DNA from 2 places in the Streptococcus nidrosiense genome. Region 2 is predicted to be linked to the other one. Evidence: predicted binding sites of a transcription regulator. Region 2 holds the regulator's gene; the other holds the start of a gene.
The links. Region 2 encodes CtsR, which represses protease genes until heat stress. Its sites were predicted from a motif close to TTGGTCAAAAAAGGTCAAANA; they were not measured.

Region 1 (8,459 bases), 720 kb from region 2:
TGGACAATTTTTGTAAAATCACTCTTATTTTTAATGACCATTTTCAAGTCGGCTCCGATTTTTTCTTTTATTAGAGTGTGAACCTGTTCTCGTATTTCTTCCAGAGATAAGTCACTTTCAAGAATGATATTCCCACTTTGAATATAGGTTCGAACGTGTTGAAAATCAGCTTCTATCAAGATATCTACTAGATAAGACATTTTAGGGATAGCATTTTTTCCATTAGGAGTAACTCCCCTTAGTAAGATAATATGTTCCAAAGTAGTTCCTTTCTTATCTAACATCCTTAGATACTAAATCATTTATAGATTAAGTTTGAACCTGCCACCCAGCCAGTACAGAGGGCAGAAGTGATGTTAAAGCCACCCGTGTGGGCGTTGATATCTAGGACTTCTCCTGCAAAGTGAAGTCCAGGAACCAGTTTGCTTTCCAGCGTTTTAGGATTGATTTCCTTGAGACTAACACCTCCTTTGGTAACAAAGGATTTAGCCAAGGACATTTTTCCTGTCACAGGGATTTTGAGTGCCTTGATAGACTGGAGAAGTTGGTCGCGTTCTCTTTCAGTTAGTTGTTTGACTTTTTCAGGATATCCTTGGACAAAAAATTCTGCCAAGCGTTCAGGGAGTAAAGCTTTTAAGGCATTTTTCAAGGATTTTTCACGGTTCTCTTCTAAAAAGTCAACTAAGTCACCTTCTGAAAGTTGTGGCAAGACATCTAGAGAGAGAATTTCCCCACCCTTGACAAAGCTAGACATGCGTAGCGCAGCAGGACCTGACAAACCAAAGTGGGTAAAGAGCAGGTCATGAGTGATGACATGCTTGCCATAGCTTAGGGTCACATCGTCTAGGGAAATTCCCTGCAAGGCCTTATGCGGGAAATCAGTCAACAATGGACTTTCAGCAGCCTCAAGCTCGGTAATGGTGTGTTTGAAATGGCGAGCAATCTCATGACCAAAACCAGTAGAGCCAGTAGAAGGATAGGATTTTCCACCAGTTGTGACGATGAGTTTATCACAAGTAAAGCTCTGGTCTGTAGACTTAAGGACAAACTGGTCGTCAATCTTTTTAACTGAAACAATCTCTGTTTGAGTGGCAACTTGCCCACCTAGCTCCATGATTTTCTTTTCCAGTGCTTCGATAATGGTCCGAGATTTGTCACTGGCTGGAAAGACGCGGCCATGGTCTTCGACCTTGAGTTTTACGCCATTTTCAGTAAAAAAGTTGATGATATCATGGTTGTCAAACTGGGAAAAGACACTGTATAGAAAGCGGCCATTTCCAGGTATTCCAGCCAGTAGGTCATCCAGAGTTCCATTGTTGGTCACGTTGCAACGACCACCACCAGTACCAGCTAATTTTTTTCCAAGTTTTCGATTTTTTTCAATGAGAAGGGTTTTCTGCCCATAAAAGCTACTTGAAATCGTAGCCATCATACCAGCCGGGCCTCCCCCGATTACAATAGTGTCAAAATATTTCATAAAAGTATTGTACCATAAAAAAGACGGAGGGACAGAAATCGATAGATCAAGTTTTGCATGATAGTATCTAGTCCCGTGAATCTTTATCAAACCGGCGTCTTCTTCAAACTTATGTATTGATAGGATGAAATTGTCAGTACAAAAGTCTACTCAGCTACAGTAGAAAAGATAATTGCTGATAAAAATTGAGGTCGGGACATTGAATCCCGACCTCTGTCTTATATAAATTAGTCAATTTCATATCCCATGAGGAGTCCACCCTCTTCTGCATAAAAACTGCAGAGTCCAGAGGTTGGGATAATCTTGATTTCAGCTTGTGGGAATTTTTCACATAAGAGCTCTGAGAGCTGTTGGCAGAATTTATCATTACTGCGGTGAGCCATGACGATACGTCCACCAGCATAGCCAGCTTTGATTAACTCTTCATAGGCAGCTTGAAGAGATTTTTTAGCACCACGAGCCTTTTGGAGGAGTTCCAAGGTTCCAGTTTCACTTGCTTCCCCAACCATACGAATATTGAGGAGCCCAACAACTGTACCGATCAGTTTACTCAAGCGACCATTCTTAACCAGATTATCAACCTTAGCGAGAACGAACAATAACTTAGTTTTTTCTTGGTAAGCAGTAATAGCATTAACCACTTCTTCAAAAGAAAGTCCTTGGTCAATCAAATCATTGATTTTCTCAACGATTAGATCAACTTCTCCACCAGCAGACAAGCTGTCAATAACATGAATCTGAGTATCAGGATGTTCTTCGAGATAGAGATTCTTAGCTAATTGAGCGCTGTTTTGACTACCAGAAAGAGTTCCGGTAATGGTCACTACAAAAATATGTTTTGCCCCTTCAAATGCTCGCAAGTAATCATCAGGGCTAGGACAAGCTGATTTTGAAGCTTCAGAAGTTGCATACATGGTTTTCATCATTTTGTCAATATCAAGACTAGTATCGTCAATAAAGACTTGATCAGCCACTTGAATGGTTAAGGGAACACTGATGAATTCAGTATCAATTGCTGGATTTGCCAGTTGACGATAATCACAACCAGAGTCAGCTACAATCTTCCAAGTCATAGAAATTCTCCATCTTTATCACTTATACATTGACAAAGGTTCTGTCTTTTTTTACAATTATATCATGAAAAATCTTAAAACAAAAGTCTCGTCACTCTGTTGTCACAAGTAGAAAGGAAGTGTTATGGCCGAACGAAGAATTTCTGAAAATTCACTTGAAAATCTCAGAAAATCCAATCAAGAATCCAATTTACTGACCAGAGAAGCTATCGAAACAGCTCTCTTGCAACTTTTGGAGAAAAAGGAATTGACAAAGATTAGCATTTCTGAGTTGGTCAAACGTGCTGGTGTTTCCCGTGCAGCCTTTTATCGAAACTATGACTCCAAAGAAGAGATTTTAGAAAGTGTCTTTAAACGAAGCGTCCATAACATTATGGAGCAATTGAGCCATTACGATGTTAAAACGGACCTCTATCTGGTTTGGGTTCGCCTCTTTAGAGAAGCCAAGAAAGAGGCTAAGGTTATTCAGCTTGCCTTGGACTACCACTTGGAAAAAATCTTTGTGCAAGCCATGCAAGAATTTTTAGAAAAATACTATGGAAAATCAAAAGGAGTCAGCTCTTACCTGCATTCTTTTTGGAGTTCTGCCATCGTATCAGTTTTGCTTAAGTGGATCAAGGATGGAATGAAGGTTCCTGCTGAAAAAATTGCAGATTTACGCCTACCATTTTTCAAAAAATAAACCAAGAGGAGAGAAGATATGACAGAAAAAAGACTGGCTTGGGATGAGTATTTTGCTGCTCAAGCTCTATTGATTGCCAATCGTTCAACCTGTAAACGCGCTAAGGTAGGAGCTGTTTTAGTCAAGGATAATAAGGTGATTTCAACAGGATACAATGGTTCTGTATCAGGAACGGAGCATTGTATTGACCATGACTGTTTGGTGATTGAGGGCCACTGTGTCCGCACTCTTCATGCTGAGGTTAATGCTATTTTACAAGGAGCAGAACGTGGCGTTCCAAAAGGATTTACAGCTTACGTTACTCATTTTCCTTGTCTCAACTGCACCAAGCAATTGCTTCAGGTAGGATGTGAGCGTGTCGTTTATATTAACCAGTACCGTATGGACGACTACGCCCAGTATCTCTATCGTGAAAAAGGGACCGAGTTGACCCATTTACCACTTGAGACAGTACAAGCAGCTCTTCAAGAAGCTAACTTGATTTAAAAATTAAAAAAAAAGATGGTTTAGAAGGATTTTTAAACCATTTTTTGATATAATAAGAAGAATAAATTGAAAGAAGGAATTCAGAAAATGGGAAAACTTGAAGTCATTAATCATCCACTCATTCAACACAAATTGTCAATCTTGCGTCGTACAGACACTTCTACAAAAGCTTTTCGTGAGTTAGTAGATGAAATTGCTATGTTGATGGGATATGAAGTACTTCGTGATCTTCCGCTTGAAGACGTTGAAATCGAAACACCTATCACAAAAACAGTTCAAAAACAATTGGCTGGTAAAAAATTGGCAATTGTTCCAATCTTGCGTGCAGGTATCGGGATGGTCGATGGGCTATTGAGCTTGGTTCCAGCAGCCAAAGTTGGACATATTGGTATGTACCGTGACGAAGAAACTCTTCAACCAGTAGAATACTTGGTTAAATTACCTGAAGATATCGACCAACGTCAAATTTTTGTGGTTGACCCTATGCTTGCAACAGGTGGTTCTGCAATCTTGGCTGTTGATTCCCTCAAAAAACGTGGAGCATCAAACATCAAATTTGTCTGCCTTGTATCTGCTCCAGAAGGTGTAAAAGCTCTTCAAGAAGCTCACCCAGATGTAGAAATCTTTACAGCAGCTTTGGATGAACGTTTGAACGAACATGGCTATATCGTTCCAGGCCTTGGTGACGCTGGAGACCGTTTGTTCGGAACTAAGTAAAATTCTAAGCATAAACTAAAACTGTTCATTGGTTTTAGTCTAGAAAGGAGGTTGAATTTTTGTGTCTGTTTTTAGGATAGAGCAAAAATTTGACCTTTTTTGACCAAAAAGATATAATAGTCCTGTATCAAGTCGTTTGACTAAGAAAAATTGAAATCAGAAGGAGAAATGAATGATTCCTGTAGTTATTGAACAAACAAGTCGTGGAGAACGTTCATATGACATTTACTCACGTCTTCTAAAAGATCGTATCATCATGTTGACTGGACCAGTCGAAGACAATATGGCAAACTCAGTTATCGCCCAATTGCTATTCTTGGATGCCCAAGATAGTACAAAAGATATTTACCTTTATGTAAATACTCCTGGTGGTTCTGTATCAGCTGGTTTGGCAATCGTTGATACTATGAACTTTATTAAGGCAGATGTCCAAACCATCGTTATGGGGATGGCTGCTTCAATGGGAACAATTATTGCCTCAAGTGGAGCAAAGGGCAAACGTTTCATGCTTCCGAATGCAGAATACATGATTCACCAACCGATGGGTGGTACAGGTGGTGGTACACAGCAAACAGATATGGCGATTGCTGCTGAACACTTGCTTAAAACTCGTAAGACTTTGGAGCAAATTCTTGCAGATAATTCTGGTAAATCAGTTGAGCAAATCCATGCAGATGCTGAACGTGATTACTGGATGAGCGCTCAAGAAACACTTGAATATGGTTTCATTGATGAAATCATGGCTAATAATTCTTTGAATTAATCTTTTGAAGCAAACTCGACTGAGTTTGCTTTTTTTGATATAATAGTAAGAAGATTATTAGAAGGAAGTTGTAATATGTTTCAAAAAGAGAATCGGTCTGGTCTGATTATCTACCTATACTATAATCGTGATGCAAAAAAACTCGATCATTATGGTGATATTTGTTACCACTCTAAAAAACACCGTTATCTGCAACTGTATGTCCCAACAGAAGAAGTGGAAGAAGTGGTTAGCCGTTTAGGAAAAGAGAGATTTATCAAAAAAGTGCGACGATGTCATATCCAAGAATTGGAAACTCCCTTTGTTGGTAGTCTCTATAGAAATAGCGAAAACGTTATCATGTAAAAATTAAGATAAATGTGTTGACAATTTTCAGATAATTCGGTATATTCTTAACATGTAATTTAAATTAAGAAATTAAAAGGAGATAAACATGAAGAAAAAATTTGCCTTATCACTTGTAGCTCTTGCAAGTGTAGCTGTTTTAGCAGCTTGTGGAGAAGTGAAGTCAGGAGCTTCAAACTCAACTGGTAACCCAGTAGATGAGAAAGTCGTTAAAATCGGTTTCAACTTTGAAGAAACTGGTGCTGTAGCATCTTACGGTACATCTGAGCAAAAGGGTGCTCAACTTGCAGTTGATGAAATCAACGCAGCAGGTGGTATCGATGGAAAACAGATCGAAGTAGTAGACAAAGATAACAAATCTGAAACTGCTGAAGCTGCTTCAGTTTCAACAAACCTTGTTACTCAATCTAAAGTAGCAGCAATCGTAGGACCTGCAACTTCAGGTGCAACTGCAGCAGCAGTAGCAAATGCTACACAAGCTGGGGTTCCATTGATTTCTCCAAGTGCTACTCAAGATGGTTTGACAAAAGGTCAAGATTTCCTTTTCATCGGAACATTCCAAGATAGCTTCCAAGGGAAAATCATTTCTAACTATGTTACAACCAAGTTGAACGCTAAGAAAGTTGTCTTGTATACTGATAACTCAAGCGACTACGCTAAAGGAATTGCAAAATCATTCCGTGATTCATTCTCAGGCGAAATCGTAGCAGATGAAACGTTTGTATCAGGTGACACTGATTTCCAAGCAGCTTTGACAAAAATCAAAGATAAAGACTTTGATGCAATCGTATTGCCAGGTTACTACACAGAAGCTGGTAAAATTGTAAACCAAGCTCGTGGTATGGGAATTGATAAACCAATCATTGGTGGTGACGGATTTAACGGTGCAGAGTTTGTTCAACAAGCAACAGCCGAACGCGCATCAAATATCTACTTCATCTCAGGATTCTCAACTACTGTTGATGTATCAGATAAAGCAAAAGCCTTCCTTGAAGCTTACCGTGCAAAATACAACGAAGATCCTTCAACATTTGCAGCTCTTGCTTATGACTCAGTTTACCTTGTAGCTAACGCAGCAAAAGGGGCTAAAACTTCAGTTGATATCAAGAACAATCTTGCTAAAACACAAAACTTCGAAGGTGTTACAGGTCAAACAAGCTTTGATGCAGATCACAATACTGTGAAAACAGCCTTCATGATGACCATGAATAATGGTAAAGTAGAAGCGGCAGAAGTCGTAAAACCATAATTATAGATACAGGAAATGGGGAATGAGCTTTTACTCACTCCCTGTTTCGGTGTTTATGAAAGGATTATTTTTTTATAAAAATCCTAAAAAATAAAACTTAGAAAGAGTGAACCATATGCTTCAACAACTTGTCAATGGTCTAATCTTGGGGAGTGTCTATGCACTGCTAGCCCTAGGTTATACTATGGTTTATGGAATTATCAAGCTCATTAACTTTGCCCACGGTGATATTTACATGATGGGTGCTTTCATGGGTTATTTTTTGATTAATTCCTTGCAATTAAATTTCTTTGTTGCCTTGATCTTATCGATGATCGGAACGGCAATTCTCGGTGTTATCATTGAGTTTCTTGCTTATCGTCCATTACGTCATTCAACTCGTATCTCTGTACTGATTACAGCTATCGGGGTATCCTTCTTACTGGAGTATGGGATGGTCTATCTGGTAGGTGCTAACACACGTGCCTTCCCTCAAGCAATCCAAACAGTTCGTTATGACTTGGGACCAATTAGTCTAACAAATATTCAATTGTTGATTTTGACTGTCTCACTTGTTTTGATGGTTCTTCTACAACTTATCGTACAAAAAACCAAGATGGGGAAAGCTATGCGTGCCGTTTCTGTAGATAGCGACGCAGCTCAGTTGATGGGGATTAACGTGAACCGTACAATCAGCTTTACCTTTGCTTTGGGTTCAGCTTTGGCTGGAGCAGCAGGTGTCTTGATTGCCCTTTATTACAACTCTCTCGAACCATTGATGGGAATGACTCCAGGTATTAAATCTTTCGTTGCTGCCGTTCTTGGTGGTATCGGAATCATCCCTGGTGCAGCTCTGGGTGGCTTTGTTATTGGTCTTTTGGAGACATTTGCTACCGCCTTCGGAATGTCAGATTTCCGTGATGCCATCGTGTATGGAATCTTGCTCTTAATCTTGATTGTTCGTCCAGCTGGTATCCTCGGTAAGAATGTGAAAGAGAAGGTGTAAACAATGAAAGAAAATTTAAAAGTTAATATTCTATGGTTATTCCTTTTGTTGCTTGGATATGGTTTGATTAGCCTATTGGTTTCAGTAGGAGTCTTGAACCTTTTCCATATTCAGATTATTGAACAAATCGGTATCAACATTATTCTAGCAGTAGGTCTTAACCTTATCGTTGGGTTCTCTGGTCAGTTTTCACTTGGACATGCTGGATTTATGGCTATTGGTGCCTATGCAGCAGCCATTATCGGATCAAAATCTCCAACATATGGTGCTTTCTTTGGAGCTATGTTGCTCGGTGCCATTATTGCTGGTTTGGTTGCCTTGGTCGTTGGAATTCCTACCCTACGTTTGAAAGGGGATTATCTTGCGGTTGCGACACTTGGTGTTGCTGAAATTATTCGTATCTTCATTATTAATGGTGGAAGCCTTACAAACGGTGCTGCTGGTATTTTGGGGATTCCTAACTTTACAACTTGGCAAATGGTATATTTCTTTGCTGTGATTACAACGATTGCTACTCTCAATTTCCTTCGCAGTCCTATCGGACGTTTAACCTTATCAGTTCGTGAAGATGAGATTGCTGCTGAGTCAGTAGGGGTAAATACAACAAAAATTAAAATCATTGCTTTTGTTTTTGGTGCTGTTACTGCAAGTATCGCGGGTACTCTTCAGTCAGGATTTATAG
Region 2 (8,459 bases):
AACGCAGACAATCCCTGTCCAAGAGGCCAAGAGACCAACCCAATCATGACTTTCCGTGTTTTGTGTAAACTCCAGAATAAGAGGGACACTTGATAAAGCAATCAAATAGAGCCACTGGAAAAGACTGCGTCCCACAAAGAGGTCTTTCCAAAGCAAACGCATTACTCCTGAAAAACCAATTTTACGAGCTTCTGCGTGAACATTTTTAAAATTTGCAATAAATCGAGTAATTTTTTCAGTTATTTTTTTCATTTTCTTCTCCTAATCTGCTTGGTAAATGACATCGATAGCTACTTTTGCTGCTTCATAATTTCCTAGATAGTCATCAGCTAGATAAACATGAGGGATAGTAGCTAGATATTGCTCCCTCATCATATCCAAATGCTGAGAAAAACTATGACGGATATGGTCTTCTGCCATGGTCATGTCGCGAAAACCATCATTGACATAAGAGCCGACAGGTTGCACAAAGAGGATTAAATCCCACTTTTCCTTGGCTAAGATGGAAACAAAGAGATTATCAAAGGTCTCTACGGACAAGTCCTCCTGCTCTTCAGTTTCCATGTAGTAATCGTAGTAGCCCTTGGTTACCAATGAGTTGGTGTCTGCAATGACCAAGCCTCGATTGGCATTGCTATCGATTAACTTGGAAGTTTGGTCATATTGCCCCAATAGAAGGTAATAATAGTCTTTTGGGGTAAGCTCATCATCTCGGACATTATTTTTTATCTGATACTCACGAGCATATTCCAGACTGACTGGCGCATCATAGAAGCGAGCTAAATCCTTTGCTAGAGTTGTTTTACCATTACTAGCACTTCCCATAATCAACACTTTTTCGTAAACTGACGGCGGAAAGGTTGAGCGATATATTTCCAATATTTGCTTGGATTTTCACGAATCATGCTAGCCGAAATTCCAAATTTTCTTTCCTGTAGAACAGTCTCGAAACCACGTTTTGACAATTCTTGTTGGTATTCGGACTCTCCTACAAAAAAGATTAGTTCCTCACCAGTCTGGTCATAGGAAATGGCCTGCAACATCTGATCCAACCACTCCTGCCAGCCCATTGGATAGCGAGGGATATTGGTTTCGTCAAGTTTACAAACAGAGGTCAACTCATCATCTCGAAATGCTTCACGAATATAGCGAAACCTCTTTTGTAGTGTAAGTCCAACCTGTTCACCACGATCTCCCTTATAACCTGAAACTACCACCCATACAGCATCGCATTGTCGTTTTGCTCTTTGGATTAAATCAATATGCCCCTGATGCAAGGGAGCAAAGGTTCCAAAAACCACTGCTATCTGTTTTTTCATGTCTTTTTAACCTTTTTATAACTTTTTATATTTTATATCATACTCTATCTTGTTCTGTTTGTCAAGACTTTTTTATTATTTTTTATAAAAACATTTCTTAATTATAAGATTTTTTTCTTGATATACAAAACTTGATCAGTAGAAATTCGTTTTTGAAATCCTTAAAATAAATCCACAATCCAAGTAGCTATTTGGGCAACAACTTTTCAAAAAAGAGGCTGAAACAATCTGTTCCAACCTCACATTTTTAAACAATCTCAAATTTTAATTGACCAGCTTTGACACCAATCTTCAGAGTCTTGCCAGCTTCCAATTCACCTTTAAGGAGAAGCTCTGCAAGTTTGTCTTCCACTTCCGTTTGTAGGGTTCTACGAAGTGGACGAGCCCCCATCTCTGGATCATAGCCTTGCTGAGCTAGAAGTTTAAGGGCAGATGCTTGGAGTTTCAAGTCAATTCCTTTTTCTGCAAGACTAGCAATCAATGGTTTGACCATAATCTTAACTACTTCTTGCATATCTTGACTTGACAAGCTATGGAAGACTACCTTCTCATCAATACGGTTGATAAACTCTGGACGATAAGCCTTTTTCAGCTCCTCAAACATCCGTTTTTCCATATTTTCTTGGTCAAAACGAATGTCCTTAGCTCCAAAACCAACTGTCTTATCATCACGAAGAGCTGTCGCACCAAGGTTTGAAGTCATGATGATGATGGTATTAGAGAAGTCAACCTTGCGACCCTTACTGTCTGTCAAGACACCATCATCCAAGACTTGCAAGAGCACATTAAAGATATCTGGGTGTGCCTTCTCTACTTCGTCAAAGAGCAAGACTGAGTACGGTTTGTTACGAACCTTCTCGGTCAACTCCCCGCCTTCTTCGTAGCCTACATAACCTGGAGGAGCTCCATTGAGACGACTGGCTGCAAATTTCTCCATGTATTCACTCATGTCAAAGCGGATAAGAGCAGACTCATCATCAAAGAGAACTTCCGCCAAGGCCTTGGCCAACTCGGTCTTACCAACACCTGTTGGTCCTAGGAACATAAAGGAGCCAATTGGACGTTTGTTATTGCGAATACCCGATTGATTTCGGCGAATGGCACGACTGATACTAGATACAGCTTGTTCCTGTCCGATAACACGTTTATGCAGTTCAGCTTCAAGATTGAGATACTTCTTGGCATCTGTTTGGGTCAATTTTTGAACTGGAATACCTGACAAGCGACTCAAGGTGGTCAAAATATCTGATTCTGTCACCAAGTCTTTATAGACTGGAACTTCCTGCTCTTTTGCAATGAGTTGAGCTGCTTGCTTCCATTTACCATCCATCAAGGCCTTATCAGCTGGTGTTAAACCTGACTCATCTTGTTTAGCGTGTTTCGATTTATTTTGCACTGTTGCAGCTGCTTCGTCCAATAGATCAATGGCTGAGTCTGGCAAATGACGACTCGTCAAATAACGATGTGCCATTTTGACAGCTGTTTCTACTGCATCGTCTGTAATTTGGACATGGTGGTGTTTCTCGTAAGTTGCTTTCAAGCCCTGCAAAATAGCCATACTATCTGCTAAACTTGGCTCCTCAATCATCACTTTTGCAAAGCGACGAGAAAGGGCTGCGTCTTTTTCGATGTGCTTTTGATACTCTTCCTGAGTGGTCGCACCGACAGTTCTCAGAGTTCCACGTGCCAAGGCAGGTTTCAAGATATTAGCCGCATCCAAGGTCGAATCGATCCCACTTCCTGACCCCATAATGGTATGAAGCTCATCGATAAAGAGGATGACCTTTCCATCTTCCTCAATATCTTTGATGATATTGTTCATACGTTCTTCAAAGTCACCACGGAAACGAGTTCCCGCAACCACATTCATCAAATCAAGTTCTAAAACTCGCATCTTAGCCATTTCATCAGGTACATCCCCGTTGGCAATACGTTGCGCAAGACCAAGTGCTAGAGCTGTTTTACCGACACCTGCATCTCCAACTAGGACTGGATTGTTTTTTGTCTTACGGCTCAAGATTTGAATCATACGAGAGATTTCTTGGTCGCGCCCGATGACTGGTTCCAATTTACCCGAACGAGCTTGCTCCGTAAGGTCATGCGTATAATCTTCCAAACCTCCACTTGGTGTCTGAGGCATACCCATCATATTAGCCATGGAATTTTGCTTATCCGCTACCGTACGATGACGCTGGCGAAGGGCCTTCAAATCTTCTCTAGTCCAACCAGCACGCGCTTCAAGACTTCGACGAAGTCCAGCAATCTTGACCTGATCCTTCTGATCTTCGTAAGAAAATCCCGCTTTTTCTAAAATGCGAGTAGCTAAGGCATTGCCATCATGTAAGATAGCATAAAGAACATGCTCTGTTCCCAATACCTTGGCATGTACGACAGATGCAACGTGCTCTGCTTCCAATAACAATACCTTCAACCGGTGTGAAAAAGGCAGCTCCTGATAATGTTCCTTATCGCTATACTTTGTTTCAGTCAACTCTACAGCAACTTCCTCCAGACGATCAATCTCATATGGAAATTCGTTCAAAGTCGCCCCAGCTACACTGTAACCATGATTGGCCATAGCAATCAATAGATGCCATGACTCTAGGTATTCTGCCCCAAAATGACTGGCGACCAGAAAGGCACTTTCTATACATTCTCTCAATGCTTTTGAATATTTCATTTAGTTCTATTTTCCTTTTCTATCTACCTCTTGTAATAACTGACGGAGCATATTGGCACGGATAAGATTGGCATCATCGCCTAAAACTCGGTCTGTCGCCATTGCTAATAATAGATTCATCTCCTGACGAGTCACCAAATCCTGCTCAAACAAGAGTCTTAAAACATCTTCAAAGATAGCTAGGCTAACTTCTTCACCTACCGAATACAATAAATCGCGGAGCATTTCATGGTGGTTTGAGAATTCAATCCGACCAATGCGAATATAACCGCCACCTCCCCGCTTACTTTCAACTAAATAGCCTCTGCTTTCAGTAAATCGAGTCTTAATCACATAATTAATCTGGCTAGGCACGACTTGAAAGGTATCCGCTAATTGGCTTCGTTGCAATTCAACCATACCCGACTGCTCCAAAATCGCCTTGATATAGGCCTCTATATGGTCTGATGTATTTTTAAATCTCATAGAACGCCACCTCTTTCTTTGAACCTTGACTATCTTTGACTATTATACCGAATTTTTCGATTTTTTAAAAGAAAAAGGGGCTGGTAATGAAGAATCCTCACCAACTCCCTATTTTTCTACTTATCTAAGCCTAATTCTGCCAAGATTTGCCGTTTATAGGCAATTTTTTGAACTTCCTTGTCTTCGGTTTCAGACCAGTCGAGTTTGACTTCAGAAACAATCTGCCCAGGCCTATTTTTCAAGATATAGATACGGTCACTAAGATTGAGGGCCTCCTCGATACTATGCGTAATGATGAGTGTCGTCAGGCCTAGCTGTTTATGAATCTCCAGATACCAAGCATGGAGTTCCATCTTGGTCATCTCATCCAAGGCGCTAAAGGCCTCATCTAGAAGAAAGAGCTTATGCCCAAAAAGATAGGTACGAAGCAAGGCCACACGCTGACGCATCCCCCCACTGAGTTCATGAGGGTACTTATCCCTTACAGCCGTCAACTGAAAGGTAGCAAGGATTTCATCCGCACGAGCAATGGCTTCTGCCTTATCCACCTTTTGGATCAAGAGGGGCAAAATGATATTGCCAAGTACCGTCTTGTGTTCCAAGAGTAGATCCTTTTGGAGCATATAACTCACGCGCCCCTTGGGATTTTCCTCACCGTCAAGAATGATTCGTCCAGACTGGACTTCTAAAATCCCTGCAATCAGGTTAAAGAGAGTAGTCTTTCCTACACCACTGGGGCCTAGGATAGAGACCACTTCACCTGAAGTCACTTGTAGGTTAATATCCTCTAAAATCTTTTCATCATCGTAGGCGTAGCTTACGTGTTCTAGTCTAATTTCTGTCATTATTTTACAAATTCGTTGGTAAATCCTTTATCTGTCAAGTCTTCCTTGAGGATTCCATTTTCTTTATCCCATTTGTAGAAGGCATTCCAGCGATCCGCATCAAATTGTCCCCATTTTTCCTTGTCGCTAGCATACTCTTTTGATAAGTATTTCTGAGATTCGATGACAAAGTCACGTTTATCCTTTAACTCAGGTGCATTCTTGATCAAGATATCAGCCGCTTCTTCTGGGTGATCCATAGCGTATTGGTAACCTTTTTTAATAGCTTGGATGACTTTACGAGCTTCTTCTTTGTTGTCTTTCAGATAGTCATTGTTAGCGATGATAACTGGTGAGTAGTAGTCAAACTCTTTGACGTAGTCTTTCAAATACATAAAGTTGGCATCCACTCCTTGCGATTTAGCAAGAATACCGTCCCAACCATAATAAATCCAAGCAGAGTCAAAAACGCCATTGGCAATCGGTGTGATCGAGTTCGAGTCGTTGTTTGGTACTTTTTCAACCTTCTCGAAGTCTCCACCTTGAGATTCTACCAAGGTTTTCAGCATAGCAAGCTCAGTTGGGTCATTCCAAGTTCCGTATTTCTTACCAACCAAGTCTTTTGGACTGGTTACATTATCAGATTTACGAGAGATGATACCTGATGTATTATGCTCAACGATCGCTGCAACGGCAGTAATACCTGCTCCTTTTTCCAATTTCTTAGCCATGTAGTCTTGGAAATAGATAGCAAAAGGTGCCTTGCCATTGATAACCAAGTCAGATGAGCTTTCTTCTGGTGGCAATTTCAAATCAACATCCACTCCAGCTTCTTTGAAATACCCTTTTTCTTTGGCTACATAAAGTCCCGTATGATTGGTATTTGGTGTCCAATCTAAGATAAAGTCAATTTTTTTGAGTTCTGCTTCTTTGTTGTCCTTAGAAGCAGTTCCTTGGCCACAAGCCACAAGCACGACAGCTAGAAGAGCTGTTACAATCGTTAAAAACACTTTCCATGTTTTCTTCATTTTTATTTCCTCTTTTCTTTTTACAAAACGCTCTATTTTAAGTACGTTTCCATTTAATCACATATTTTTCACTGATATCGACTAGCTTCATCCCCAGAAGACTGATCAGTGATACCAGAATAATAATCGCAAACATGGTATCATACTGAAACAGTTTCTTGGACTGAATCATGTAGACACCTAGTCCTTCAAAGCCTCCCAACCACTCAGACACAACTGTTGTGATAAAGGCATAGGAGACACTGACCCTCAGTCCTGCATAAAAGTAGGGCAGGCTAACAGGGATTTTAAAATGCCACAGGATTTGCCAAGGATTGGCTCGCATCAGACTAAACAAGGTCAGCATATCCTTGTCACAATGCCTAAAACCATCTAAAATACTGACGATGATAGGGAAGGTCGTCGTCAAGATAATCAAGACAATCTTAGGCAAGATTCCATAACCCAACCATAAAACTAGGATAGGGGCCATGGCAATGGTCGGGATGGTCTGGACAACCACCATCATGGGGTAAATCAGGTCATTGAGCCAACTCAGACTATCCATAAGAACGGCCATGATACAGGCAATCAAGACACCCAGCACCAAACCTAGTAAGGCTACTCTCAAGGTTGCCCAACTATGGTACCAAAGAAATTCTCTATCACGAACAAAAGACTGGAGGATTTCAAGTGGTGTCGGTAGGATGAACTTTGGTAAGAGTTTTAAGAATCCCGCCACCTGCCAAACGGATAAGACACCCAAAAATCCTAGCAGACTAATATGTCGTCTCATTATACTTTTCAAGTTTCTCATCGATGCTTAAAATCTCTCCTACATTTATTTTCACATTGGCAAAAACATTGTCTGCTCCTTGGCCCGCTACCTCTAACGCTTCTTTGAGAATGCGCATAAGCTCATCAAATTCTCCCTCTAAAACTGTTTCAAATGGTGTCACCACCATGGTCACTTCTTGAGCTTGCAGATAAGCAATGACCTTATCAATTACAGCTATGCGGTCAATCCCCTGTGACAGGGGCAGGACTTGTAAAGCAATGCTTGCTTTCATTCAAACCTCCTTCTAATTTACAGTTTTTCTTTATGAAAAAAGAAAAACCTCTTTCATATATGAAAAAGGTGCAAAATTAGGCCAAGTATCGTTCCCTACGCTGGCATTACCCAGATCAGGTGCGGTCGAAGTTTAACACTTCCTCTCAGACTGTACACAGACTCCCATATATTATATGGACATATGATAGCGCAAAATAAACAAGATGTCAAGGAAACTGCTTACAGAAAAAGAGGCGGCAAACCTTCTCTTTCTCTAATTATACCGATGAACTAGCTCTTTCGATTAAAGCATAGGGGCGAATAACTGAGCTACTTCTTTGATTAATGTTTGATACCAAGTAGGCTTGATTGTTCCAGGAAAAATTTCTTGTGATACTTCAAAAATCTCTTCAAAGTCCTTACGAATATCTACAATCGATGGTGTTTCGTACAATAAAACTGCATTTTCATAGTGGTGAACCAAGCTGCGATAATCAAGATTTATGGTTCCAACAACCGCAAATCGATCATCAACAATCATTTGCTTACTATGGATAAAACCAGGAGTATACTCGTAGATACGTACACCAGCAGACAAAAGGTTAGGATAAGACCCTCGAGTTACTAACTGGATGAGCTTTTTATCTGGGATAAATGGAGTTATAATTCTCACATCTACGCCTCGCATAGCCGCATTTTTGATATCCTCTGTCAAATCATAATCAATAATGAGATAAGGCGTGGTGATGTAGACAAAATCTTCCGCTTGATTAATCAGATTTTGATAAACGATTTTACCCACCTTCATTCTATAGATAGGCTTGGGTCCACTGCCATATGGGATACATAGACCGCCACCTGGTCGTGTCTGATTTTCCAAATGATACTGATCAAAATCACTGATTTCTCCACGGTTGATATACCAGTTCATGAGAAATAGTCTGGTAAAGGCCTGAGTCGCTGGACCATCTATCCGAATCCCACTATCTTTCCAGTGTCCAAAACGTTCAATCTGATTGATATATTCGTCTGCAAGATTAATCCCGCCAGTATAGGAAATTTGCCCATCAATGACTAATATTTTTCGGTGGTCACGGTTATTATAGGCCACTG

Region 1: clpP (ATP-dependent Clp protease proteolytic subunit ClpP) is a predicted target of CtsR. The motif match lies at 4,522-4,542, and genes of this name have one in related genera.

What each region holds. Positions count from the first base shown of each region.
Region 1 is NZ_CP152419.1:1,840,194-1,848,652, reverse strand. It holds gene AAFQ93_RS08860 (DUF1697 domain-containing protein) at 1-260, opposite strand, end outside; gene AAFQ93_RS08855 (NAD(P)/FAD-dependent oxidoreductase) at 299-1,477, opposite strand; gene AAFQ93_RS08850 (DegV family protein) at 1,705-2,550, opposite strand; gene AAFQ93_RS08845 (TetR/AcrR family transcriptional regulator) at 2,675-3,232, shown strand; gene AAFQ93_RS08840 (deaminase) at 3,251-3,718, shown strand; gene upp (uracil phosphoribosyltransferase) at 3,806-4,435, shown strand; gene clpP (ATP-dependent Clp protease proteolytic subunit ClpP) at 4,608-5,198, shown strand; gene AAFQ93_RS08825 (DUF2129 domain-containing protein) at 5,274-5,543, shown strand; gene AAFQ93_RS08820 (ABC transporter substrate-binding protein) at 5,632-6,792, shown strand; gene AAFQ93_RS08815 (branched-chain amino acid ABC transporter permease) at 6,908-7,777, shown strand; gene AAFQ93_RS08810 (branched-chain amino acid ABC transporter permease) at 7,781-8,459, shown strand, end outside.
Region 2 is NZ_CP152419.1:537,832-546,290, reverse strand. It holds gene pnuC (nicotinamide riboside transporter PnuC) at 1-252, opposite strand, end outside; partial or broken gene AAFQ93_RS02735 (AAA family ATPase) at 262-1,319, opposite strand; gene AAFQ93_RS02730 (ATP-dependent Clp protease ATP-binding subunit) at 1,567-3,999, opposite strand; gene AAFQ93_RS02725 (CtsR family transcriptional regulator) at 4,006-4,464, opposite strand; gene AAFQ93_RS02720 (ABC transporter ATP-binding protein) at 4,581-5,309, opposite strand; gene AAFQ93_RS02715 (ABC transporter substrate-binding protein) at 5,309-6,316, opposite strand; gene AAFQ93_RS02710 (ABC transporter permease) at 6,354-7,112, opposite strand; gene AAFQ93_RS02705 (MTH1187 family thiamine-binding protein) at 7,075-7,365, opposite strand; TPP riboswitch at 7,441-7,543, opposite strand; gene cls (cardiolipin synthase) at 7,651-8,459, opposite strand, start outside.